2 regions of the Streptomyces sp. NPDC002467 genome follow, and region 2 is predicted to be linked to the other one. Evidence: riboswitches for the same ligand, from Rfam matches in the RefSeq annotation. Region 2 holds a riboswitch; the other holds the start of a gene.
What was found. A riboswitch is a leader RNA that binds a small molecule or an ion and turns the genes downstream of it on or off. The one in region 2 is predicted to bind S-adenosylmethionine.
Positions count from the first base shown of each region.

Region 1: linked by a shared signal. The riboswitch ahead of thrC (threonine synthase) and the one ahead of ACFYYJ_RS22410 (aminotransferase class V-fold PLP-dependent enzyme) in region 2 are both predicted to bind S-adenosylmethionine.

Region 1 is NZ_JBIARJ010000013.1:46,353-50,557, forward strand. Features, by position in the region: gene ACFYYJ_RS25415 (trehalose-6-phosphate synthase) at 1-634, opposite strand, end outside; gene ACFYYJ_RS25420 (glucosyl-3-phosphoglycerate synthase) at 701-1,651, opposite strand; SAM riboswitch class I at 1,837-1,989, shown strand; gene thrC (threonine synthase) at 2,007-3,281, shown strand; gene ACFYYJ_RS25430 (MoaD/ThiS family protein) at 3,314-3,592, shown strand; gene ACFYYJ_RS25435 (cold-shock protein) at 4,014-4,205, shown strand, end outside.
Region 2 is NZ_JBIARJ010000010.1:259,486-263,690, reverse strand. Features, by position in the region: gene ACFYYJ_RS22420 (cytochrome bc complex cytochrome b subunit) at 1-606, shown strand, start outside; gene trpD (anthranilate phosphoribosyltransferase) at 770-1,834, shown strand; SAM riboswitch class IV at 1,942-2,058, shown strand; gene ACFYYJ_RS22410 (aminotransferase class V-fold PLP-dependent enzyme) at 2,303-3,676, shown strand; gene ACFYYJ_RS22405 (ferredoxin) at 3,713-4,205, shown strand, end outside.

The DNA.
Region 1 (4,205 bases), on a different contig from region 2:
CGATGAAGGCCGACGCCCAGGACCAGGTGTGGAAGCCGAGCCGGTCCGCGCCGAGCATCCCCCACGTCAGCTCGGAGCGGATGTCCTGCGGCAGCATGTCCAGGTACTCCGGCGAGGCCCACGGCGTGTGCGTGAAGTGCGCGATCCGCAGGTCCGGCCGCAGCTCGCGCAACTGCCCCGGGACGAGGGCCAGGTGGTAGTCCTGGAGCAGGACGCACGCCCCCTCGGCGGCCTCCTCGGCCAGCGCGGCCGCGAAGGTGCGGTTGTAGGAGACGTAGGAAGCCCAGCGGCGGCGGAACCCGGCGTCGAAGACCGGCTCGCGCGGGACGTCGTACAGGTGGTGGTGGGTGAACCACAGCACCGAGTTCGCGATGCCGTTGTACGCGTCGTCGTAGACGGTGGGGTCGATCTCCAGCATGCGGACGCCGGGCTCCGAGACCCCCTGGCGGACGGCCTCCCTGTCCGCGTCCGACAGGGCCGCGCAGATCCACAGGGCCTCCGGCTGCTCCGCGAGGGCCGCCGAGAGCCCGGAGACGAGACCGCCCCCGCCGCGCCGGGCGCTGAGCGTGCCGTCGGCGGCGAGGGCGTAGGACAGCGGGCCACGGTTCGCCGCGACGAGTACCTGAGAAGCCATGCGGCACACCTAGCCCGGCCGGGTCCCCCTCAAACCATGCGAAACCTCACGCAGCCTCACGCCGCCTCACGCCACGCGGCGCAGCGCGTACTCCTTGACGCCCAGCATCGGCGGCCGTTCCTCGGTGTCCACCGGGTGGGTGTGCGGGACGAATCCCTCCGGGCCCCGCTCGAACTGCGTCAGCTCCGGACGTACGAGGTGTCCGCGCGAGAGCCGTACCAGGGCCGTGCGGTAGATCGCCGCGGCCATCCGGCCGAGCGCCTGCCCGTCCTGGTGGCGGTGCACGCGTACGCCCACGTCGACCTGGGCCAGCGCGTCCAGCCCGACCGTGTGCAGCGCGTCCACCAGCAGCCCCAGCTCGACGCCGTACCCGACGGGGAAGGGGAGGCGTTCCAGCAGGGAGCGCCGCACGGCGTACTCGCCGCCCAGCGGCTGCACGAAACCGGCCAGCTGCGGCCAGTGCAGGTTGAGGAGGGGGCGGGCCACCAGTTCCGTGACCCGGCCGCCCTGGCCGGGGGCGTCCCCGAGGGGGCGGTCGTACATCGCCTTGACGAACTGCACGTCCGGTTCGGTGAGGAGCGGTCCGACGATCCCGGAGACGAAGGTGGCCGAGAAGTCCCGCAGGTCGGCGTCGACGAAGCAGACGATGTCCCCGCTGGTCGCCAGCAGCGAGCGCCACAGCACCTCGCCCTTGCCCGGCAGCGCCGGGATCCGCGGCAGGATGTCGTCGCGGTGCACCACCCGGGCGCCGGCCTTGGCGGCGACCTCGGCCGTCCGGTCGCTGGAGCCCGAGTCGATGACCACCAGTTCGTCGACCAGCGGGACCGGCAGGCCCTCGATCAGCTCGCGCCGGATGACCTCCACGATCGTCCCGACCGTCGGCTCCTCGTCGAGCGCGGGCAGGACCACGCTGACCGTGGTGCCCGTCGCCCGTTTCCGGTCGAGCAGCTGGTCGAGCGGTCGGTCGGCGGCTGACCAGGAGCGGTCTGCCAGCCAGCGCTCCACCTCTTCCAGCACCCTCAGCACTCCCTGCGTTTCGGCGTTATGGTGCGATATGTGATCCATCTCGCGGTTCGGACAGCAGTCTCACCCGCCCGGACCTTCGGTTACAGTCTTGAACAACGCGAAGGACCGCCGCATGCCGGGGGTCCCCGCGAACAAACGCACCGGCGCGCCATAGAGCGCGTGTGCCGGTGCCATACCGCTCATCCAGAGGGGCAGAGGGACACGGCCCGTTGAAGCCCCGGCAACCCTCCAGTCGGTTCTCGCGATGCGATACGCATCCCGCGGGGTCCCCGGCTAGGGAAGGTGCCAATTCCGTCTCATGGCGAAGTGCGCCATGGGGAAGATGAGGAGAAAGGGCCTCGCCATCATGGCTGCACAGACTGTCGCCACCTCTGTTGACCTCGGACCCGCCAACGGTCTCTCCTGTCGCGAGTGCGGCACCCGCTTCGAGCTCGGTCCCATCTTCGCGTGCGTCGAGTGCTTCGGACCGCTGGAAGTCGCCTACGACCTTCCCACCGGTGACCCGGAGGCCCTGCGCGCCGCGATCGAGGCCGGCCCGAACAACATCTGGCGCTACGCGCCGCTGCTGCCCGTCCCCGCGGACGTGGCCTCCAAGCCCAGCCTGAACCCCGGCTTCACCAAGCTCGTCGACGCGGCCAACCTGGCCAAGGAGCTCGGCGTCACCGGCAAGCTCTACGTCAAGGACGACTCCGGCAACCCGACGCACTCCTTCAAGGACCGCGTCGTGGCCATCGCCGTCGAGGCGGCCCGCGCGTTCGGCTTCACCACGCTCTCCTGCTCCTCCACGGGCAACCTGGCCGGTGCCGTCGGCGCCGCGGCCGCCCGCGCCGGCTTCCGCTCCTGCGTGTTCATCCCGCACGACCTGGAGCAGGGCAAGGTCGTCATGGCCGGTGTCTACGGTGGCGACCTGGTCGGCATCGAGGGCAACTACGACGACGTGAACCGCTTCTGCTCCGAGCTCATCGGCGACCCGCTGGGCGAGGGCTGGGGCTTCGTCAACGTCAACCTGCGCCCGTACTACGGCGAGGGCTCCAAGACCCTGGCGTACGAGATCTGCGAGCAGCTCGGCTGGCAGCTGCCCGACCAGATCGTCATCCCGATCGCGTCCGGCTCCCAGCTGACGAAGATCGACAAGGGTCTGCAGGAGCTGATCAAGCTCGGCCTCGTCGAGGACAAGCCGTACAAGATCTTCGGTGCCCAGGCCGAGGGCTGCTCCCCGGTGTCCGCCGCCTTCAAGGCCGGCCACGACGTGGTCCGCCCGCAGAAGCCGAACACCATCGCCAAGTCCCTGGCGATCGGCAACCCGGCCGACGGCCCGTACGTCCTGGACATCGCCCGCCGCACCGGCGGTGCGGTCGAGGACGTCAACGACGAGCAGGTCGTCGAGGCCATCAAGATCCTCGCGCAGTCCGAGGGCATCTTCGCCGAGACCGCGGGCGGCGTGACCGTCGGCGTCACGAAGAAGCTCATCGAGAACGGGCTGCTCGACCCGACGCTGACCACCGTGATCCTGAACACCGGTGACGGCCTCAAGACCCTGGAGGCGGTGGCCGCCGACAGCGGCCAGACCGCCACCATCCGCCCGAGCCTGGACGCGTTCCGCGCCGCCGGCCTGGCCTGACCCTCCCCCTGCACCGGAAAGGCAGTAGCGCCATGAGCGTCAACGTCCGCATCCCCACCATCCTGCGCACCTACACCGCCGGCGCCGCCGAGGTGACGGCCGAGGGCGCGACCCTCGCCGAGGTCATCGAGTCGCTGGAGAAGAACCACCCCGGCATCGCCGCGCGCGTCCTGGACGACCAGGGCAAGCTCCGTCGCTTCGTGAACGTCTACGTGAACGACGACGACGTGCGCTTCGAGGGCGGGCTGGAGGCGGCGACGCCGGACGGCGCGGGCGTCTCGATCATCCCGGCCGTCGCGGGTGGCTGCTGACCGGCTGCGGGACCGGCTGTCCGGCGGGTTGCCGACAGGATCTCCATAAATAGAATTGCCCCCTCCGCTGAAAGCGGAGGGGGCAATTCTGCTTGATTGGGCACGGTAGAGTTGGGGAAGTCCCCTCCGCGGTTCTTGCCCGGCGCATATGAACGGGTCGCGTGAGGGTCGACATCTGGTCAATGTGCGGGTGCGGTATGGGGCTTTGGCGAGATATGTCAGGCCCGAGTTGCCCTCGAATATGCCAAATTTTCACTTCATTTCAATGTATCTGGGTGTCCAGATTTCTCGTCGGATTGACCTGTTGCAGACAGCATCCGCGCAGATACATTCAGCCTCGGTCGACGCGTTCCGACGCAAGTTCTGACCCGGTAACGCGAAGTGCGTTCCCGCGCAAGGGCCAGTAATAGGGGAGTTAGGCATGGCTCAGGGCACCGTCAAGTGGTTCAACGCGGAGAAGGGCTACGGCTTCATCGCGGTCGACGGTGGTGCGGATGTGTTCGTCCACTACAGCGCCATCCAGATGGACGGATACCGCACCCTTGAAGAGGGTCAGCGGGTCGAGTTCGAGATCTCGCAGGGCCAGAAGGGTCCGCAGGCGGACATGGTCAAG
Region 2 (4,205 bases):
CTCTTCCCGCTGGTGCTCGGTGCGATCGCCGTCTGGCCGTTCATCGAGTCCTGGATCACCGGCGACAAGCGCGAGCACCACATCCTGGACCGCCCGCGTAACGTCCCGACCCGTACGGCCTTCGGTGTCGCCTGGATCGCGGAGTACATCGTGCTCCTCATCGGCGGCGGCAACGACATGTTCGCCCAGTACTTCCACCTGTCGATCAACTCGATCACGTGGTTCGTCCGGATCGGCTTCTTCGTCGTCCCGGTCGTCGCCTTCATCGTCACCAAGCGGATCTGCCTCGGCCTCCAGCGCCGGGACCACGACAAGGTGCTGCACGGTCGCGAGACCGGCATCATCAAGCGTCTGCCGCACGGTGAGTTCGTCGAGGTCCACGAGCCGCTGCCGCAGGGCCAGCTGCACAAGCTCACCTCGCACGAGCAGTACAAGCCGATCGAGATCGGCCCGACGGTCGACGAGAACGGTGTCGAGCGCAAGGTGAAGGCCGGCGAGAAGCTGCGCGCGAAGCTCAGCAAGGGCCTCTACGCCGAGGGCAACCAGATCATGAAGCCCACGGCGGAGGAGTTCAAGGAGATCCAGTCCGGCCACGGCCACCACTGATCCCCGCTTGACCGCATGAGGGACTGATTTCGGTCAGTCCTGGTGTCGCCACGGCGAGAGCCCCGTCCAGTGTCTGGACGGGGCTCTTTGCCGTCCCCGGGGCTGGATAGGCTGAAGCCCTTCCCATTCGACGTGGATCTCTGACGAGCAGCAGGAGCGGACCATGAACGTTGTGACCCCGGCGGGCGGCGACAGCGTGGCGGCCCGCGGCTGGCCGGGCGTCCTCGACGCCCTGCTGACCGGCCGGGACCTGAGCGCCGACGACACCGCCTGGGCCATGGACCGGATCATGCGGGGAGAGGCCACCGACGCCCAGATCGCCGGCTTCGCGGTCGCGCTGCGGGCCAAGGGCGAGACGGTCGACGAGATCAACGGTCTCGTACGGGCCATGTACGCGCACGCCAACCTCATCGAGGTGCCGGGCCGCACGGTGGACATCGTCGGCACCGGTGGCGACGGCGCCAAGACGGTGAACATCTCCACGATGTCCGCGCTCGTGGTGGCCGGAACCGGCGCGAAGGTCGTCAAGCACGGCAACCGCGCCGCGTCCTCCGCGAGCGGTTCCTCGGACGTGCTGGAGAAGCTCGGCGTCAACCTCAACCTCACCCCGGAGCGGGTCGTGGAGGTCGCGGAGGAAGCCGGCATCACCTTCTGCTTCGCGGTCAAGTTCCACCCGGCCCTGCGGCACGTGGCTGCCGCCCGCAAGGAACTGGGCATCCGCACCACCTTTAACTTCCTGGGCCCGCTGACCAATCCGGCCCGCGTACGGGCCCAGGCCACCGGTGTCGCCGATCCCCGGGTGGCCCCGATCGTGGCGGGCGTGCTCGCCGAGCGGGGCTCCTCCGCGCTGGTCTTCCGCGGTGACGACGGCCTGGACGAACTGACCACCACGGCCACCTCGCACGTCTGGTGGGTCCGCGACGGCAAGGTCGCCGAGCAGTCCTTCGACCCGCGCGACGTCGGTATCGACCTGGTCGACGTCTCGGCGCTGGCCGGCGCGGACCCCTCGTACAACGCGGACGTCGCCCGCCGGCTGCTGGCCGGCGAGACCGGCCCGGTCCGCGACGCGGTGCTGCTGAACTCGGCGGCGGCGCTGGTCGCCCTCGACCCGGGCACCGGCACGCTGGAGGAGGAGATCGCGGCCGGCATCACCCGTGCGGCCGAGTCGATCGACTCGGGTTCGGCGCGGGCCGCCCTGGAGCGATGGGTGACGGCCACCAACAGGTAGGTCCGCCGCAGCAGGGCTGCGCGAGAACGGCGTGAAAGCGACGACCCCGGTCCAGCATGTGGACCGGGGTCTTGCATTCGATCGATCTTGTGGCAGGATGCGGATCAGGTCACGAGTGACAGCGTTTAGGCCCCGGCTTGCTGTCCGGCAACCCTCCTTCCGTGGCGGGGTGCCCCGGGTGATGACCAGGTCGTAGGCAGCAAGGCCTACGGCAAGCGCGGATCCCTCGAAACCAGGGGTCCTGGTCTATCGAGGAGCGTTTTCCGTGAGCAAGCGAATGCGATAGGGCGACTCCGCCCCTTCTTCAACCCTCGGATCAGGGTCGTTTCCGCATACCCGCGTACGCCCCCACTTCTCCTCCGAGGTCTCTCCCGTACCCCGGACGGCCGCAGCGCCGCCGTACCCGCGTACGGGCACACCGAAGCCATTCCGCCCTGCCTGCCGGGAGATACCGCCATGTCCGCGACCCTGAACGCCGCCACCGCCGCTGCCGCCGCCACCGTCGACCCCGCCTGTTCCGAGCCGCTCGCGGTCCTCGGCCGTGACGTCACCGTCCCGCTCGTCACCGGCGGCGAGGTGACCTACGCGGCCCTCGACTACGCGGCCAGCGCCCCCGCCCTCCAGCGGGTCTGGGACGACGTCGCCGCGTACGCCCCCTACTACGGCAGCGTCCACCGCGGTGCGGGGTACCTCTCGCAGCTCTCCACCGACCTCTTCGAGCAGAGCCGGGCCACGGTCGCCGAGTTCCTCGACTGCCGCCCCTCCGACCAGGTGGTCTTCACCCGCTCCACCACCGACTCGCTGAACCTGCTCGCGGCCGTCCTCCCCGCCGACTGCCAGGTCTTCGTCTTCGAGACCGAGCACCACGCCTCGCTGCTGCCGTGGACGAACGCGCAGGTCACCTACCTCAACGCCCCCCGCACCCCGGACGAGGCCGTCGCCACCCTGGAGCGCGCGCTGGCCGACCGCGAGCCCTACGGCCCCGCCCTGGTCTGCGTCACCGGAGCCTCCAACGTCACCGGTGAGCTGTGGCCGGTGAAGGAACTCGCCGCCGCCGCGCACGCCCACGGCGCGCGGATCGTGCTGGACGCCGCCCAGCTGGCCCCGCACCACCCCGTCTCCGTCCAGGACCTCGACGTGGACTGGGTCGCCTTCTCCGGCCACAAGCTGTACGCGCCGTTCGGCTCGGGCGTGCTCGCCGGCCGCGCGGACTGGCTCCAGCAGGCCGAGCCGTACCTGGCCGGGGGCGGCGCCTCCCGCAAGGTCGCCCGGCGCGAGGACGGCGGCGTCGACGTCGAGTGGCACACCACGGCCGCCCGCCACGAGGCCGGCTCCCCGAACGTCATCGGCGTCTACTCCATCGCCTCCGCCTGCCGGGCCCTGACCGAGGCCGGCTTCGACACGCTGGTCGCCCGCGAGCAGGAACTCATCGGCAAGGTCCGCGCCGGCCTGGCCGAGGTCCCGGCGGTCCGCGTCCTGTCCCTCTTCGGGGACGACGCCCCGCGCGTCGGCGTCATCTCCTTCGTCGTGGACGGCTGGAACAGCTCTCACTTCGCCGCGGCCCTGTCGGCCGAGTACGGCATCGGCGTCCGCGACGGCCTCTTCTGCGCCCACCCGCTGGTCCGCACCCTGCTGGGCAGCGAGCCGCAGGCCCAGGGCGAGTGCGGAGCGCCGGAGGCGGCACCGGGGGAGCGGTCCCTCAACGCCATCCGGGTGAGCTTCGGCGCGGGCACCCCCGACGAGCACGTGGACCGTTTCGTCCACGCGGTGAAGGAACTGGTCACGGACGGTGCGAAGTGGCAGTACCGCACCGAAGAGGGCCGCTGCGTCCCGGCCGTCTGAGCGGGCCGGACCAGGACCAGGACCAGGACCAGGACCGTGACCTACTGGGATCCGATCCCCACGCTGACCGGCCTCGCGCCGGACCCGGCGTTCGCCACCGCCCACGGAGTCACCGGCCCCTGGGCGGGCCGGTGGGAACAGCGCAACTGGCTGGGCGTGCCGGGCCCCTTCTACGGGGCGGACACCGACACCTGCCTGACGGGGCGGCTGCACGCGCCGGACCTCGTCCTGTACGACGACCGGTACGGCCAGGAGTTCGTCTACCGCCAGCCCCGCGGCCCGCAGGAGGTGCGGGACCTGCACCTGGCCGCCACGGAGGAGGCCTTCCTCGGCTACAACCACGACGGCGACCTCCACTGGACCCCCGAGCTGGTCCGCGACTGGTGGCGCGAGCGGGGGAGGGTCCGGGAGTGGGCCGTGGGCGTGGGCTGGGGTGCGTGGGCGACGTCGGAGCGGGCGGAGTACCGCGACACGGCGGCGGGTGCCCGGGCCTATGCGGCCCACATCGACGGGCCGCTGTCGGAGTACC